One region of the Alteromonas sp. 009811495 genome, then DNA from elsewhere that is predicted to be linked to it. Evidence: predicted binding sites of a transcription regulator. Region 1 holds the regulator's gene; each other region holds the start of a gene.
The links. The regulator LexA, encoded in region 1, represses DNA repair genes until DNA is damaged. The targets are predictions, from matches to a motif close to TACTGTATNNNNATACAGTA.

Region 1 (4,220 bases):
CGGCGCGGTTGATACGCGTCATAACATTGTTCGCCAGCTCATTTACGGCGGGTGTTAACCATGCCGGTTTCTTCTCTGGCTCAGCATCACGACAATCACGCCAGTTAGGCACATGATTTTCTAAAAACTGGTTAAGCTGAATAGGCTCGCCAAAATTCACATAGCCATGGCCATAGTTTTTAAGCTTCTTAATGGCAGAGAATACCTGCAAGTTAGACTCTTTTTTCTTCTTAGAGCCCTTTAACTCGTTGAGGTAGCTTTTTACTTCCATCACGTTTTCATAACCAATGTACACAGGCACAATACTTACAGGGCGATTAACGCCTTTTAGCATTGCCTGAATTGTCATGGCCAACATACCCGTTTTCGGCGGAATAAGTCTTCCGGTGCGGCTTCTACCACCCTCTGGGTAATATTTCACTGAGTAGCCTTTGTTGAACAACAACTCAAGGTATTCTCTAAATACGGCTGTATAGAGCTTGTTACCAGCAAAACTGCGACGCAAGAAAAACGCGCCGCCACGCCTAAACATTTTGCCAACAGGCCAAAAGTTGAGGTTTATGCCAGCGGCAATATGAGGCGTAACCATGCCTTCGTGATAAATCACGTAGGTCAGCAATAAGTAGTCCATATGACTGCGGTGGCACGGAACATAAATAATTTCGTGGCCATTGGCGGCGAGTTCACGAATCCTATCGGCATGACCTACGCTAATTCCGTTGTAGATCTTATTCCAAATACGTGTAAGTAGGCGATCGCCAAAACGTATTAAACCTTCCCGATAGTCTGCGGCAATTTCGGTTATGTAAGATTGCGCAGTCTCTTTGGCTTTCTCGTGGGTAACTTTCTTGCTGCGAGACTCTTCGGCAATGGCGCGTCGCACCGCATCAGAGCCCAATACACTATTATTGAGTTCTTGGCGTTCAAGCAATGTTGGGCCGGTCATACTTTGACGCTTTCGCTGGAAGTGAGTACTTGCTACGCGAACCAGTTTATGGGCAATGCTCTGATCGCTACCATGCTGGTTTGACATCGCGCGAGCCGATACAGCTTTTGAATAGTTAATAAAATTGTCGCGACCCAAAAACAGTACGATAAATAATTTACGTAACCAACTAGGTGCTGCTCTATCGGCAATTAAGTCGCTAAGCCCTGGGTTGCCTTTGCCTGGCGCTCTTCCCCAAGTTACAAATACTGGCACCACCTGCAAATCTAGGTTTTCATGATCGCGGTGCAGGTGGAATAATTCAGTGAAGACTTCTTCAATGTCAGTTTCTTTTGCTGAAGAGCGAAAGATAGGCTGAGTTTTACGTAAAAATAATGTGGACGAATACTCTCGCCCTGCAAGTGCCAACGTCTCTGTTGGGCTTGGCAAACCCAGTGCTTCAGTCGACATTCTAAGTGCCAACTGGTCGGTCACTGAGTTAGTGGGAAGTAGATAGACAATTGGCTTGTTCTTATCTATTCCTAATTCGGTTTCAACGTTTACTGGAATACTATGCGCTTTAACCAGTAACTTAACAGGATAATGAAACACCGACAAAAGGGCTTTTCGCATCCACGACATGAAGTATGTAATCCTATGAAATAAAAACGGGGAAAGTGTAACACATTTGGCGATTTATCTCGCGGTATGCCTTTATGTCATCCTTTACATGTATGTATTGTGTTACGTCAGGTTACTGCATCAAATGCCTTTGTAGCGCATGGCTACGTCGCATCTCGCGTACGCGTCACCGTACTGCTGCATAATTGTATTACAATGCACAAAGCCATTTTTTTCATACAAATGAATGGCGGCTTCACACTTCTTATTGGTAAGCAAAAACAATGTTTTGTGTGCGATTGTTGGCGCTTGTTCAATAACATGTTTTAGCAATGCCTCACCAACTTTTAGTCCTCTGGCACTGCTGACAACACCCATTTTGGTTAGTTCGAAAATGCCGTCGCTTTTTTTCATCAAGGCACAGGTACCAACTACGCCTAAGGTCTGGTGCTGTGCAAACCAAATATGTCCACCTTGGTCAATAATACAAGACTGTGGTGATGAGATGACCTCTTCGTCGACAGGTTCAAGGGCGAACATGGTTTCTATCCACTCTCGGTTAATACTATCAAAGTAGGGTGCAAGGTCGGCGGAAAAGGGCAAAAATCTTAGCATTTACTATGCATCCAACTCTGTTTGTCTTCATTCTATTGTATTAAATGTGAGCACAACGGTGTTTTTCAAGTTTTATTTTATCTGCTGTCGCGTAGTGCTTGTTATTTAAATTTAGGTGTATATACTTACAGGAACTGTATGAACAGACAGGTCTTTTATGCGCCCACTCACAGCTCGACAAACCGAAGTTTTAGAACTTATTAAAACGACCATGCAAGAAACGGGAATGCCACCTACGCGTGCAGAGATTGCACGACAGCTTGGTTTCCGTTCTGCTAATGCGGCAGAAGAACATTTGAAGGCCTTAGCGCGTAAAGGTGTTATTGAAATTTTGCCAGGTACTTCTCGTGGCATTAAATTGAATATTCCACTGGAAGATGAAACACCAGAGGAAGAAGGGCTACCGCTTATTGGGCGAGTCGCAGCGGGCGAACCTATTCTAGCGCAAGAGCATGTTGAGTCGCATTACAAGGTCGATCCTGCGCTATTTCAACCTCAGGCAGACTTTCTGCTACGTGTAAACGGTATGAGTATGAAAGACATTGGTATTCTTGATGGCGACTTATTGGCTGTACATCGCACTACTGATGTACACAACGGTCAAGTTGTTGTTGCCCGAGTGGATGAAGACGTCACGGTTAAGCGTTTAGAAAAACGCGGGCGAGAAGTATTACTGCACGCCGAGAACGATGAATTTGCACCTATAAAAGTTGATTTGGCTTCACAACCTTTTGCTATTGAAGGTATAGCGGTGGGTGTTATCCGAAACGCTGACTGGATGTAAGGTTTCGGCAGGTTAACGTAAAAGCGGCCTTGTAGCCGCTTTTTTTGTACCTTAACTTTCACTTTTGTTGGCTGTTCTATGTATAAAGGTTGTTTTTTGAACAGCCTGTCAAAAAAGTTTAATTTTTTTGCAATCACACCAAAACGCCAATTTTTTCGCGCCGCAAGTGCTTTTTAATCCTGTCACTTTTAACAAGACTACGTTTGAAAATCTCCAAATTTGCATTCTTATATATTGATTTTTATAAACTTACATTGATTTCTTTATCGCCGCATGTGTTCCAAATGAGCGTTTAAAAGCTTCACGGCGTATCCACACGCCACACCGCTTTACTGCACTATCAAGGTGCAGTTAGCAAAAATGAAATGATTAAATTTTAACCATCTCGTTAAATTTTTAGCAGAAAAGACTAGACGGCAAGTCATTATTGCGCAATTCTTATACAGAGATTAACAAAATAATAACAATGGCTCTAAATTTGTTTTACAAATTGCAGTTGTGGGTCAATCGTTCGCAAACCACTTGGTAGGGACAGCGCGCACTAACATTTAGCGTTAATGGTTCTACCATTACGGAGGTGCTGAGTGAAACAACTAATGACCGTCATGGCAAAAGGGTTTGCTAGTATACCCCTTTTGCTTTTTTCTCATTTCCTTTTTGCGCAGGAGGCTGCAGAAGAAGTTTCTTCTCTTAACCTCAGGCGCGGCGCAACTGACATTAGCGGGCAGGTGTATGACCTGCACATGTTAATGTTCTTCATTTGCGTCGGTATTGCAGTAGTCGTGTTTGGCGTAATGTTCGCCTCTATGTATCTGCACAGAAAGTCACGAGGCGCTAAGCCCGCGAATTTCCACGAAAACGTAAAAGTAGAAATCGCGTGGACTGTAATTCCGTTCCTTATCCTCATTTTTATGGCGGTTCCCGCTGCCAACACGCTAATTGCAATGGAAGATGTCTCTGAACCGGATATGACGGTATTGGTGACGGGTTCTCAATGGAAGTGGCACTACAAATACATGGATAGTGACGTAGAGTTTTACTCGTTGCTGGCTACGCAGCGCGAGCAAATTGAAAACAAGTTTGAAAAAACGGAAAACTATCTTCTTGAAGTTGACCGTCCGCTTGTCATTCCCACAGGTCAAAAAGTTCGTTTTCTGATCACATCTGACGATGTTATTCATTCTTGGTGGGTTCCCGACTTTGCAGTGAAGAAGGATGCAAATCCCGGCTTTATAAACGAAGCATGGGCAAAGGTTAACGAACCCGGGGTATATC
Region 2 (4,220 bases), 130 kb from region 1:
TCGCGACAGGGTCATAGCGAACAAGCACATTTGCTGCCAGATATCTCGCCAAGCGCGTTAGCTACGCAGCATAAGCAGTGGCAAGCGTTTCAGAAGTCTTTAGCGCAATACAACCAAGATACCATTTCTAAAGACGCCTATATTGCACTTTTAATGCAGCAATATCGCCTTGCCAACTATGTAGATGAGTATACTTACCGTGCATATCTGGTTCCCATCAATTCAGAATATGGTTTTCATGGTGCAATGGCATCGCTACCTAACCTATCTACGTTTAAACGAGTAGAAGACTACAATGCGTATATTAGCCGCTTAAACGCCCTTCTCCCCTATTTTGAGCAACAAATGGCTTATATGAAGCAAGCACTTAAAGAGGGGTACACCCAACCTAAAGTGGTACTTGCTGGGTTTGAGGATTCCATCTCTTCTTATTTAGTGGACAAAGTAGAAGACAGTGGTTTTTACGCGCCTTTCACACGCTTTCCTGAGTACTTTTCAGAAGAAGAGAAAACAAACTTAACTAATCAAGGTCAACGCGCCATTAAAGAACGTGTTTTACCCGCCTACCAAGCCTTTTACGACTTTATGGTTGAGGACTATATTCCTAACGCAAGAGATGACATTGCTGCCAATACTTGGCCTGACGGTGTCGCGTATTACGCTAATAGAGCCAAACATTACACCACGACGGATATGAGCCCGCAGGACATTCACAACTTAGGCCTTGCTGAGGTGAAACGCATACGCAGCGAGATGCAGCAAATAGTGGACGAACTTGCTTTTGAGGGGGACATTAACGACTTTATCGCGTTTTTGCGTGAAGACCCTCAATTTTACGCCACCAGCGCAGAAGAATTATTAAAAGAAGCGTCGTTTATTGCTAAGAAGATGGACGCCAAGCTTCCTTCTCTTTTTGAATACTTACCTAGAACGCCATACGGCGTTGCACCTGTTCCAGATAGTATTGCACCTAAGTACACCACAGGTCGCTATATTCACCCTAGTCGCGATGATCAGCCAGGTTATTATTGGGTGAATACGTACGCGCTTGATAAACGTCCGCTTTACGCTTTACCTGCACTCACGTTGCACGAAGCCGTGCCGGGTCACCATTTGCAAATTTCACTTGCGGCAGAACTTGAAGATTTACCTATGGTGCGCCGCAATACGTATATTTCAGCGTTTGGTGAAGGCTGGGGACTGTATTCTGAGTTTTTGGGCATTGAAGCCGGCATTTATGAAGACCCTTATGATGACTTCGGCCGCTTAAGTTATGAGATGTGGCGAGCATGCCGTTTAGTTGTCGATACAGGTATGCACACGATGGGCTGGACGCGGCAACAAGCAGTTGATTACATGATGGAAAATACGGCATTATCAGAGCACAATGTGAATACGGAAATAGACCGCTATATCTCATGGCCTGCACAAGCGCTGTCATACAAGATTGGCGAAATTAAGATTAAAGCACTTCGCAAGAAAGCGGAAACGGCGCTTGGTGAGAATTTCGACGTACGTAAGTTTCACCGTGCAGTGCTAGAGAACGGTTCTGTTCCTTTGTTTATTTTAGAACAGCACATTAATACCTTTATAGAAGAACAAAAGGCTAATTAAGCATGATCGTTGCATTTAGTGTTATAGGATTACTTATCCTGCTGTTAATTTACTTTGTGCTTCGCGCGCAGAATCAACAAAAAGAACTCGCGCTATTGCGCCATTCTAATAAGCAATCAAACAACAAAGTTAACTATGCTTATCGAAACCTGGTGCTGGTGAACGATCTGTTGGAAAAGAACTTAGTGCTTCGCATTGAAAGTGCTTTTAAGAGCCGCCTTATTGACCAAAACCAGTACAATGTACTGCACATGCTCATGAGAAACTTTTCTAACATTGTTATGGGTTGCTGTGAAAAAGGGCTGTCGTTTGAAGAGTCTTTAAACAAGGCATTAAGCTACGAAGAATTGACACTTGAAGATGTGAAAGAAGTGGTTAAGGGCCTGCCAAGCAATGTACGTATGGCATGGTCAAAGAATACGTCAGATGGTTTTATCGCCTTTTGTCACGCCGTCACCTCTGCTATCTCTGGCACAACAAAGTCAGAAAAAAGCGACGCACCACAAGCGTAATCGCCCCCTTTACAGCGTTTTTATAAATGCTGTCTGCAATTTTTGCGGGCAGCATCCATCGATAGCTCAATCTCGATACTGCACTCACAATACTTAACTCTCTTACATTTAATTTTTCTGTTTTCCATACTTTTTAATAACTTAGAAAAGCACTACGACAGGTACTGCGAGTTTTTCTTGAAAAGGGTATTTGCTGCACTATAATACTGTATATAAATACAGTTCATTTTGAGTGCCATGCTAGAATCTTTATCAGAGCTTAACAAGCATCCGCATATATGGCGGGCCCGAGAGCAACATAAAGGCGAAACTAAATTTTCGCTTGGGTATGCTCGTCTTGATAAAGCCCTCAATGGTGGTGTTGCATCTACAGGCCTTATACGCATTGCCTCATGCACTGGTGTAGGAGAGCTCACATTATTTAAACAGGTTTTATGCCATCAGCGTACGCATAAAATGGTGGTATTTATTAACCCACCGGGTGTATTACAAACACCTTGGTTAGCAGAATTAGGGCTAGATCTTCAGCAGGTGTTGGTAGTTAACACACAAAACGAACAAGACTCCCTATGGGCAGCAGAGCAATGTTTAAAAAGCACCGCGTGTCACTGTGTTGTGCTGTGGAGTAATGCTGTTGATGCTAAAGCCGCAAGGCGTTTACAAGTAGCGGCTACGCACAATGACGCCCTATGTTTACTGTACACCGCATTAAATAAAAATGTCCTCGCTCAGCCACTCCCTATATCACTGGATATCGCATTACACCACCGTGCACAGCAATTGTCTGTGGATGTTCGCAAACAGCGTCATGGTTGGCCAGTTAACAGTATTGCCATTGATCATCGCTGGACACCGGATAATCACGCTATTAAATGGGCCATGGAACATAACAAACTGACAGGCCAAGCACTCCACTCGGTAAGCTAATTATGCTGTGGATGTATATTCATTGCTATCAACTGACGTTAGATGCGTACTTGCAGACTATTGGTCATGGCGAAAAGCCCCATGCGACGACTGCAAAAGGCACACTGCCTAACGAGAACGATAACCCTGTTGCGGTATATTGCAGTAAATCAAACCGTATTACGCAGGTTAATAAGACTGCGCATAATATGGGCATTGAAGTAAACCATGGGCTTGCACAAGCCGCAGCCCTATGCCCCCACATTCATATACTGCCTTTTGATGCTGAGAACGAGCGAGTTATGCTGTCGCAGCTTGCCCACCGGCTTTACCCTTTTGCTTCTGATATCGCGCTTGATGAACATTGTGGTTTGGCTATACGGCTAGATAACCTTACGCATTATTACGGGGGGCATAAGGCACTGTGGTCGACACTTTCTCGGGAACTGTCGTTATCTGGTACCACCTACCACTTTGCCACCGCCTGGACTATAGAAGCAGCCAAAGTACTGGCAAAGCACCAGGTAAACACATATTTAGACGCACACGATGATATCAAAAATGCATTGTCATCGTGCTCACTGCTACTGACTGAGTTAGCCCCTAAGGTGGTCGAGTCATTAACCAGAGTTGGCATTAAACACGTCCATCAGTTGCTGGCCATGCCCGTACACGAACTCGGCAGACGTTTTGATAATCGCACCATCACTTATTTAACCGCACTTCGAGGCGAAACCTTTCCCAAAGTCATACTATTTAGGCCACAGGCGTATTTTGATGATGTGGTACTGCTGCCTTTTGATATTGAAAACACGCAGCATCTGGTGCCTTTTATTACACAGCAACTTGAACACTTGTCGCATTATTTGCGCGCGCGTAATTTACACACGGCATGTATTCACGTGCATATCCATTTTCGAGAAGCGCCGATTACCGTTATAGACATTCGCGCCGCCATGCCACAATCATCGGTAAATAGTTGGCTTAGCTTACTCACATTAAAAATAGAAAATGTAATATTGCCAGAGCCCGCAACGGCGCTTTCGCTTAAGTGCGATCAATTTGAAGATATCGACACCGACAACAGCGACTTTTTCAGTAATCGCTTTAACGAGGTTGCGCAAAAGCAATTAATTGGGCGTTTAAATGCCAAGCTTGGAGAAGACAGTACTTTTCAACCTAAAGCGG
Region 3 (4,220 bases), 280 kb from region 1:
GGACGAGCCATTTACTGCCAAACTCATCGAAGTTTACTTGAACACGACCGTGTTCTCCGCTACCTTCGTAATTCAGTACAATGCCTTCGCCAAATTTGCGATGTACCACACGTTCACCCAACTGGAACCCCGTTTCTTCAAAGCTTGCATGTGACGTAGCTTGGCTAAAACGATTGTGAACCGGTCTCGAAATGGTTGATTTTAATCGCACTTCTTCAACACAGTCGGCTGGCATTTCACGAATAAATCGTGACGCCGTATGATACTTATCTTGACCATATAATCTACGACTTTCTGCATAAGTTATATACAACTTTTGCATAGCACGCGTCATACCTACATAGCACAGGCGGCGTTCTTCTTCCATTCTGCCGGGTTCATCATTTGTCATTTGGCTTGGGAACATACCTTCTTCAACCCCCGCCATAAACACAAGCGGGAACTCTAAACCTTTCGCGGTATGAATAGTCATCATTTGCACTGCGTCTTGATCTGTATCGGCTTGAGTTTCTCCAGCTTCAAGAGATGCGTGGGCGAGGAATGCCGCCAGCGGAGTCATTTCTTCCGCCTCTTCTGGCACAATAAAGGTTTTACAGGCGCTGACTAGCTCTTCTAAGTTTTCTAGACGAGCCTGTGCTTTTTCGCCACGTTCCGCTTGATACATGGCGTAAAGACCCGATTGCCTTATTGCCTTATCAGCTTGCTGATCCAAAGGCTCGTCCAACGTGGCCTGTTCTAATTCAGTAATCAGCAGCACAAAACTTTGCATTGCGTTTAACGCGCGACCTTTGAAACCGCCTTCGTTAATAAGTAGCTGACAGGCCTGCCACATGGAACAGTTGTGGGCTCTGGCAGTGTCACGCACCTGAGACAGGGTTTTTTCTCCAATACCGCGACTGGGTGTATTTACTACACGCTCAAAGGCTGCGTCATCGTGCGGGTGGCTAACCATACGCATATAACCCAGAGCGTCTTTGATTTCTTGGCGTTCGAAGAAGCGCAAGCCCCCGTATATACGATAAGCTAATCCCTCGTGCAGCAGTGCTTCTTCTAGCACGCGCGACTGTGCGTTGTTGCGATACAAAATAGCGGTATCACTTAGGGCATTACCTTGGTTAAGCCAGTCTTTAATTTTCGACACAATAAAACGGGCTTCATCAAGTTCGTTAAAACCGGCATAAACAGAAATCAGCTCACCCTGAGCATCTTCAGTCCATAGCTCTTTGCCTAAACGACCGGTGTTGTTGTCAATAACCGTGTTGGCAGCTTTAAGAATGTTACCTGTAGAACGGTAGTTTTGTTCAAGACGAATGGTGGTTGGTTGATTAAAGTCTTTAAGAAAGTGCTGAATATTATCTACGTTAGCACCGCGCCAACCGTATATAGACTGGTCGTCATCACCTACAATCATGATGTTGTTATTTTCACCGCTGCAAAGCATGCGTAGCCAAGCGTATTGGATATTGTTGGTATCTTGAAATTCGTCAACAAGTACCGCGCGAAAACGGCGTTGATAGTGAGCCAATACTTCTGGGTTTTTCGCCCACAGTTCATGTGCGCGTAGCAATAACTCAGCAAAATCGACGAGACCCGAACGGTCACAGGCATCTTGATAGGCCGCGTACACTTCGCGCATGGTTTTTTGAATATGATCGCCATGCGTTTCTATGTGCTGAGGGCGTAACCCTTCGTCTTTATTGCCATTGATGTACCACTGGATTTGTCGCGGAGCCCAATGCTTTTCGTCCAAATTCATGGCTTTAAGAATACGTCGAATAAGACGGTATTGATCGTCTGAGTCAATAATCTGAAAGTTTTCGGGTAGGTTAGCCTCAGCATGGTGAGCGCGTAACAAGCGATGAGCGAGACCGTGGAAAGTACCAATCCACATATTGTGGAGGCTGCGCCCCATCAGCGATTCAATGCGGCCGCGCATTTCTTTTGCTGCTTTATTAGTAAACGTAACGGCTAAAATTGAGAATGGTGCGATGTTTTCGACTTCCATTAACCATGCAATGCGATGTACCAGTACGCGCGTTTTACCACTACCCGCGCCAGCCAATACAAGGGCATTCGATAATGGGGCTGCTACCGCTTCACGTTGTTTATCGTTAAGCTCGTCTAGCAGTCGAGATACATCCATAGTGTGACACCTATTTTAGCGATTTTTAAGAAACAAGTATTATGCCAGCTGCCTGTGAATTTATACAGTCCAGTTTTGTACCCGTTGAACCGCATGACTTGGCTTTCTGTCGTGAGCCCCAATCTTTAGTAATAACTAATAACGAAACAGTTCGATAAGTTGATCGAATTCTGCGCTTGATGGGTACAACACGAGTACTGAAACGCAGTAAACTTAGGTACACTACACTTCGCACAATCCACAGGATTGTTGCTAAGTTGAATACATTCAATCGATATAGGTACGAACAGCTTCTCTCTTTTCAACGCTCAAACCAAATTGGACCATGCTCATGACAGCACTTTCTACGCCCATCGACTTTTGGTCGACGCTTAAACAAGAAGCGCAAGTTGTTGCCGATAGTGAACCGTTGCTATCGAGTTATGTGCATGCCAGTGTGTTAGCGCATCATAATTTTGAGTCGTCATTAAGCTTCATTTTGTCGAATAAAATGGCTGATGACGTGATGCCTGCACTGGCCATTAGAGAAGTATTTGATGAAGCCTATCTACTTGAACCCGGCATCAGTGAAGCGGCTACAGCCGATATTCTTGCCGTAAAAAACCGCGATGCTGCAGTGAATGACTACTTAACCCCACTGCTGCATTTTAAAGGTTTTCACGCAGTTCAAGTTCACCGCATGGCTCACTATTTATGGGTGCATGGTCGACATCAACTGGCGCTCTTTCTTCAAAGCCGAAATTCAGCAAGTTTTGGGGTTGATATTCATCCTGCTGCACGCATTGGCAGTGGAGTCATGTTCGACCATGCGACCGGCATTGTCGTAGGTGAAACCGCAGTTATTGAGGACAATGTGTCTATTTTACAAAGTGTGACACTAGGTGGTACAGGTAACGAGTCGGGCGACCGTCATCCAAAAATACGCCAAGGTGTGCTCATTGGCGCAGGTGCTAAAATTTTGGGTAATATTGAAATTGGCGAAGGTTCAAAAGTGGGCGCGGGTAGTGTCGTGCTTGATAATGTTCCGCCACACGTTACCGTGGTGGGTGTGCCTGCCAAAGTCGTTGGGAGACCGGTTTGTCAGAGTCCATGTGAGTCAATGCGACAAAACGTACTTGAAGACAACTCGCAGGTTTAAATCAAAGGCGTGCGCTGCGCGTTGGTCTCAAATAAGAGTAATGGTATTACCGCCTTTTTCTTTTGACGCGTAAAGCGCGCGATCAGCGCGCTGAATTAAAGTTTCTAGTGAGTCGTCTTGTTGCATCAGTGTGACGCCGAAGCTCGATGACAATGCGACATTGGAAACAGTGATCGCATTTATGCCTTCACGTACTCTTTCTACTAAATTAAGCGCGTTTTGTTTGCTGATATTAGGCAAAAGCAAGACAAATTCATCACCTCCGAAACGCGCAAATACATCGGTTTTACGTAGCGCACTTTTGGTCACTTGGCTCAAATTGCGCAGCGCTTCATCCCCGTCAACATGCCCCAATTCATCATTAATTCGCTTAAACTTATCTAAATCGAACATGACGAAATAAAGTGAATTACCAGATTCACGACTTTGTGCCATTTCAAGTGCACTGCGTTGTGCTAAATATTCTCGTGTGTAAGCCTGAGTAAGCGAATCTACAAATACGCGGTCTTTTAACAACGCATTGTCCGCTTGTAATTGGGGAATGGCTATACCAAATAAGGCATTGGCAGCAATAACGTTTAGGGCGAATTGATACACTTTTACGTAGTCCATTAAGGCGAGTGTATGCACGAGTAATACAATACAAAGGCTACTAATGGCCAGGCTAATGACATTGCGTTTAGTGCTTTCGGTGCAGGCTATCCACATGTGGGTAATGGCGAGAAAAAATATAGCAAATGCACTATCGCGAGACTGCGTAATTTTTGCCAGTAACATAACCAAAACGATTAGCGCTACGTTAATCGCCACTTTCTTGAAATAGCGTGTTAAATGAGGTGGATTGTTACTGGAGAATGCCAGTAAATCTATCTTAGGCGCAGCACACACCTTCACTAAAAAACCAGTAAACAGTGGCGCAAGTACTACAACACCGGCCAT

Region 2: a site for LexA is predicted at 2,331-2,350, ahead of imuA (translesion DNA synthesis-associated protein ImuA). Genes of this name have one in related genera too.
Region 3: a site for LexA is predicted at 2,194-2,213, ahead of uvrD (DNA helicase II). Genes of this name have one in related genera too.

Annotation. Positions count from the first base shown of each region.
Region 1 is NZ_CP113972.1:4,344,892-4,349,111, reverse strand. Features, by position in the region: gene plsB (glycerol-3-phosphate 1-O-acyltransferase PlsB) at 1-1,567, opposite strand, end outside; gene OZ660_RS19465 (GNAT family N-acetyltransferase) at 1,688-2,161, opposite strand; gene lexA (transcriptional repressor LexA) at 2,319-2,945, shown strand; gene coxB (cytochrome c oxidase subunit II) at 3,530-4,220, shown strand, end outside.
Region 2 is NZ_CP113972.1:45,961-50,180, reverse strand. Features, by position in the region: gene OZ660_RS00215 (DUF885 domain-containing protein) at 1-1,614, shown strand, start outside; gene OZ660_RS00210 (hypothetical protein) at 1,617-2,126, shown strand; gene imuA (translesion DNA synthesis-associated protein ImuA) at 2,364-3,053, shown strand; gene OZ660_RS00200 (Y-family DNA polymerase) at 3,056-4,220, shown strand, end outside.
Region 3 is NZ_CP113972.1:195,010-199,229, forward strand. Features, by position in the region: gene uvrD (DNA helicase II) at 1-2,143, opposite strand, end outside; gene cysE (serine O-acetyltransferase) at 2,475-3,281, shown strand; gene OZ660_RS00870 (sensor domain-containing diguanylate cyclase) at 3,309-4,220, opposite strand, start outside.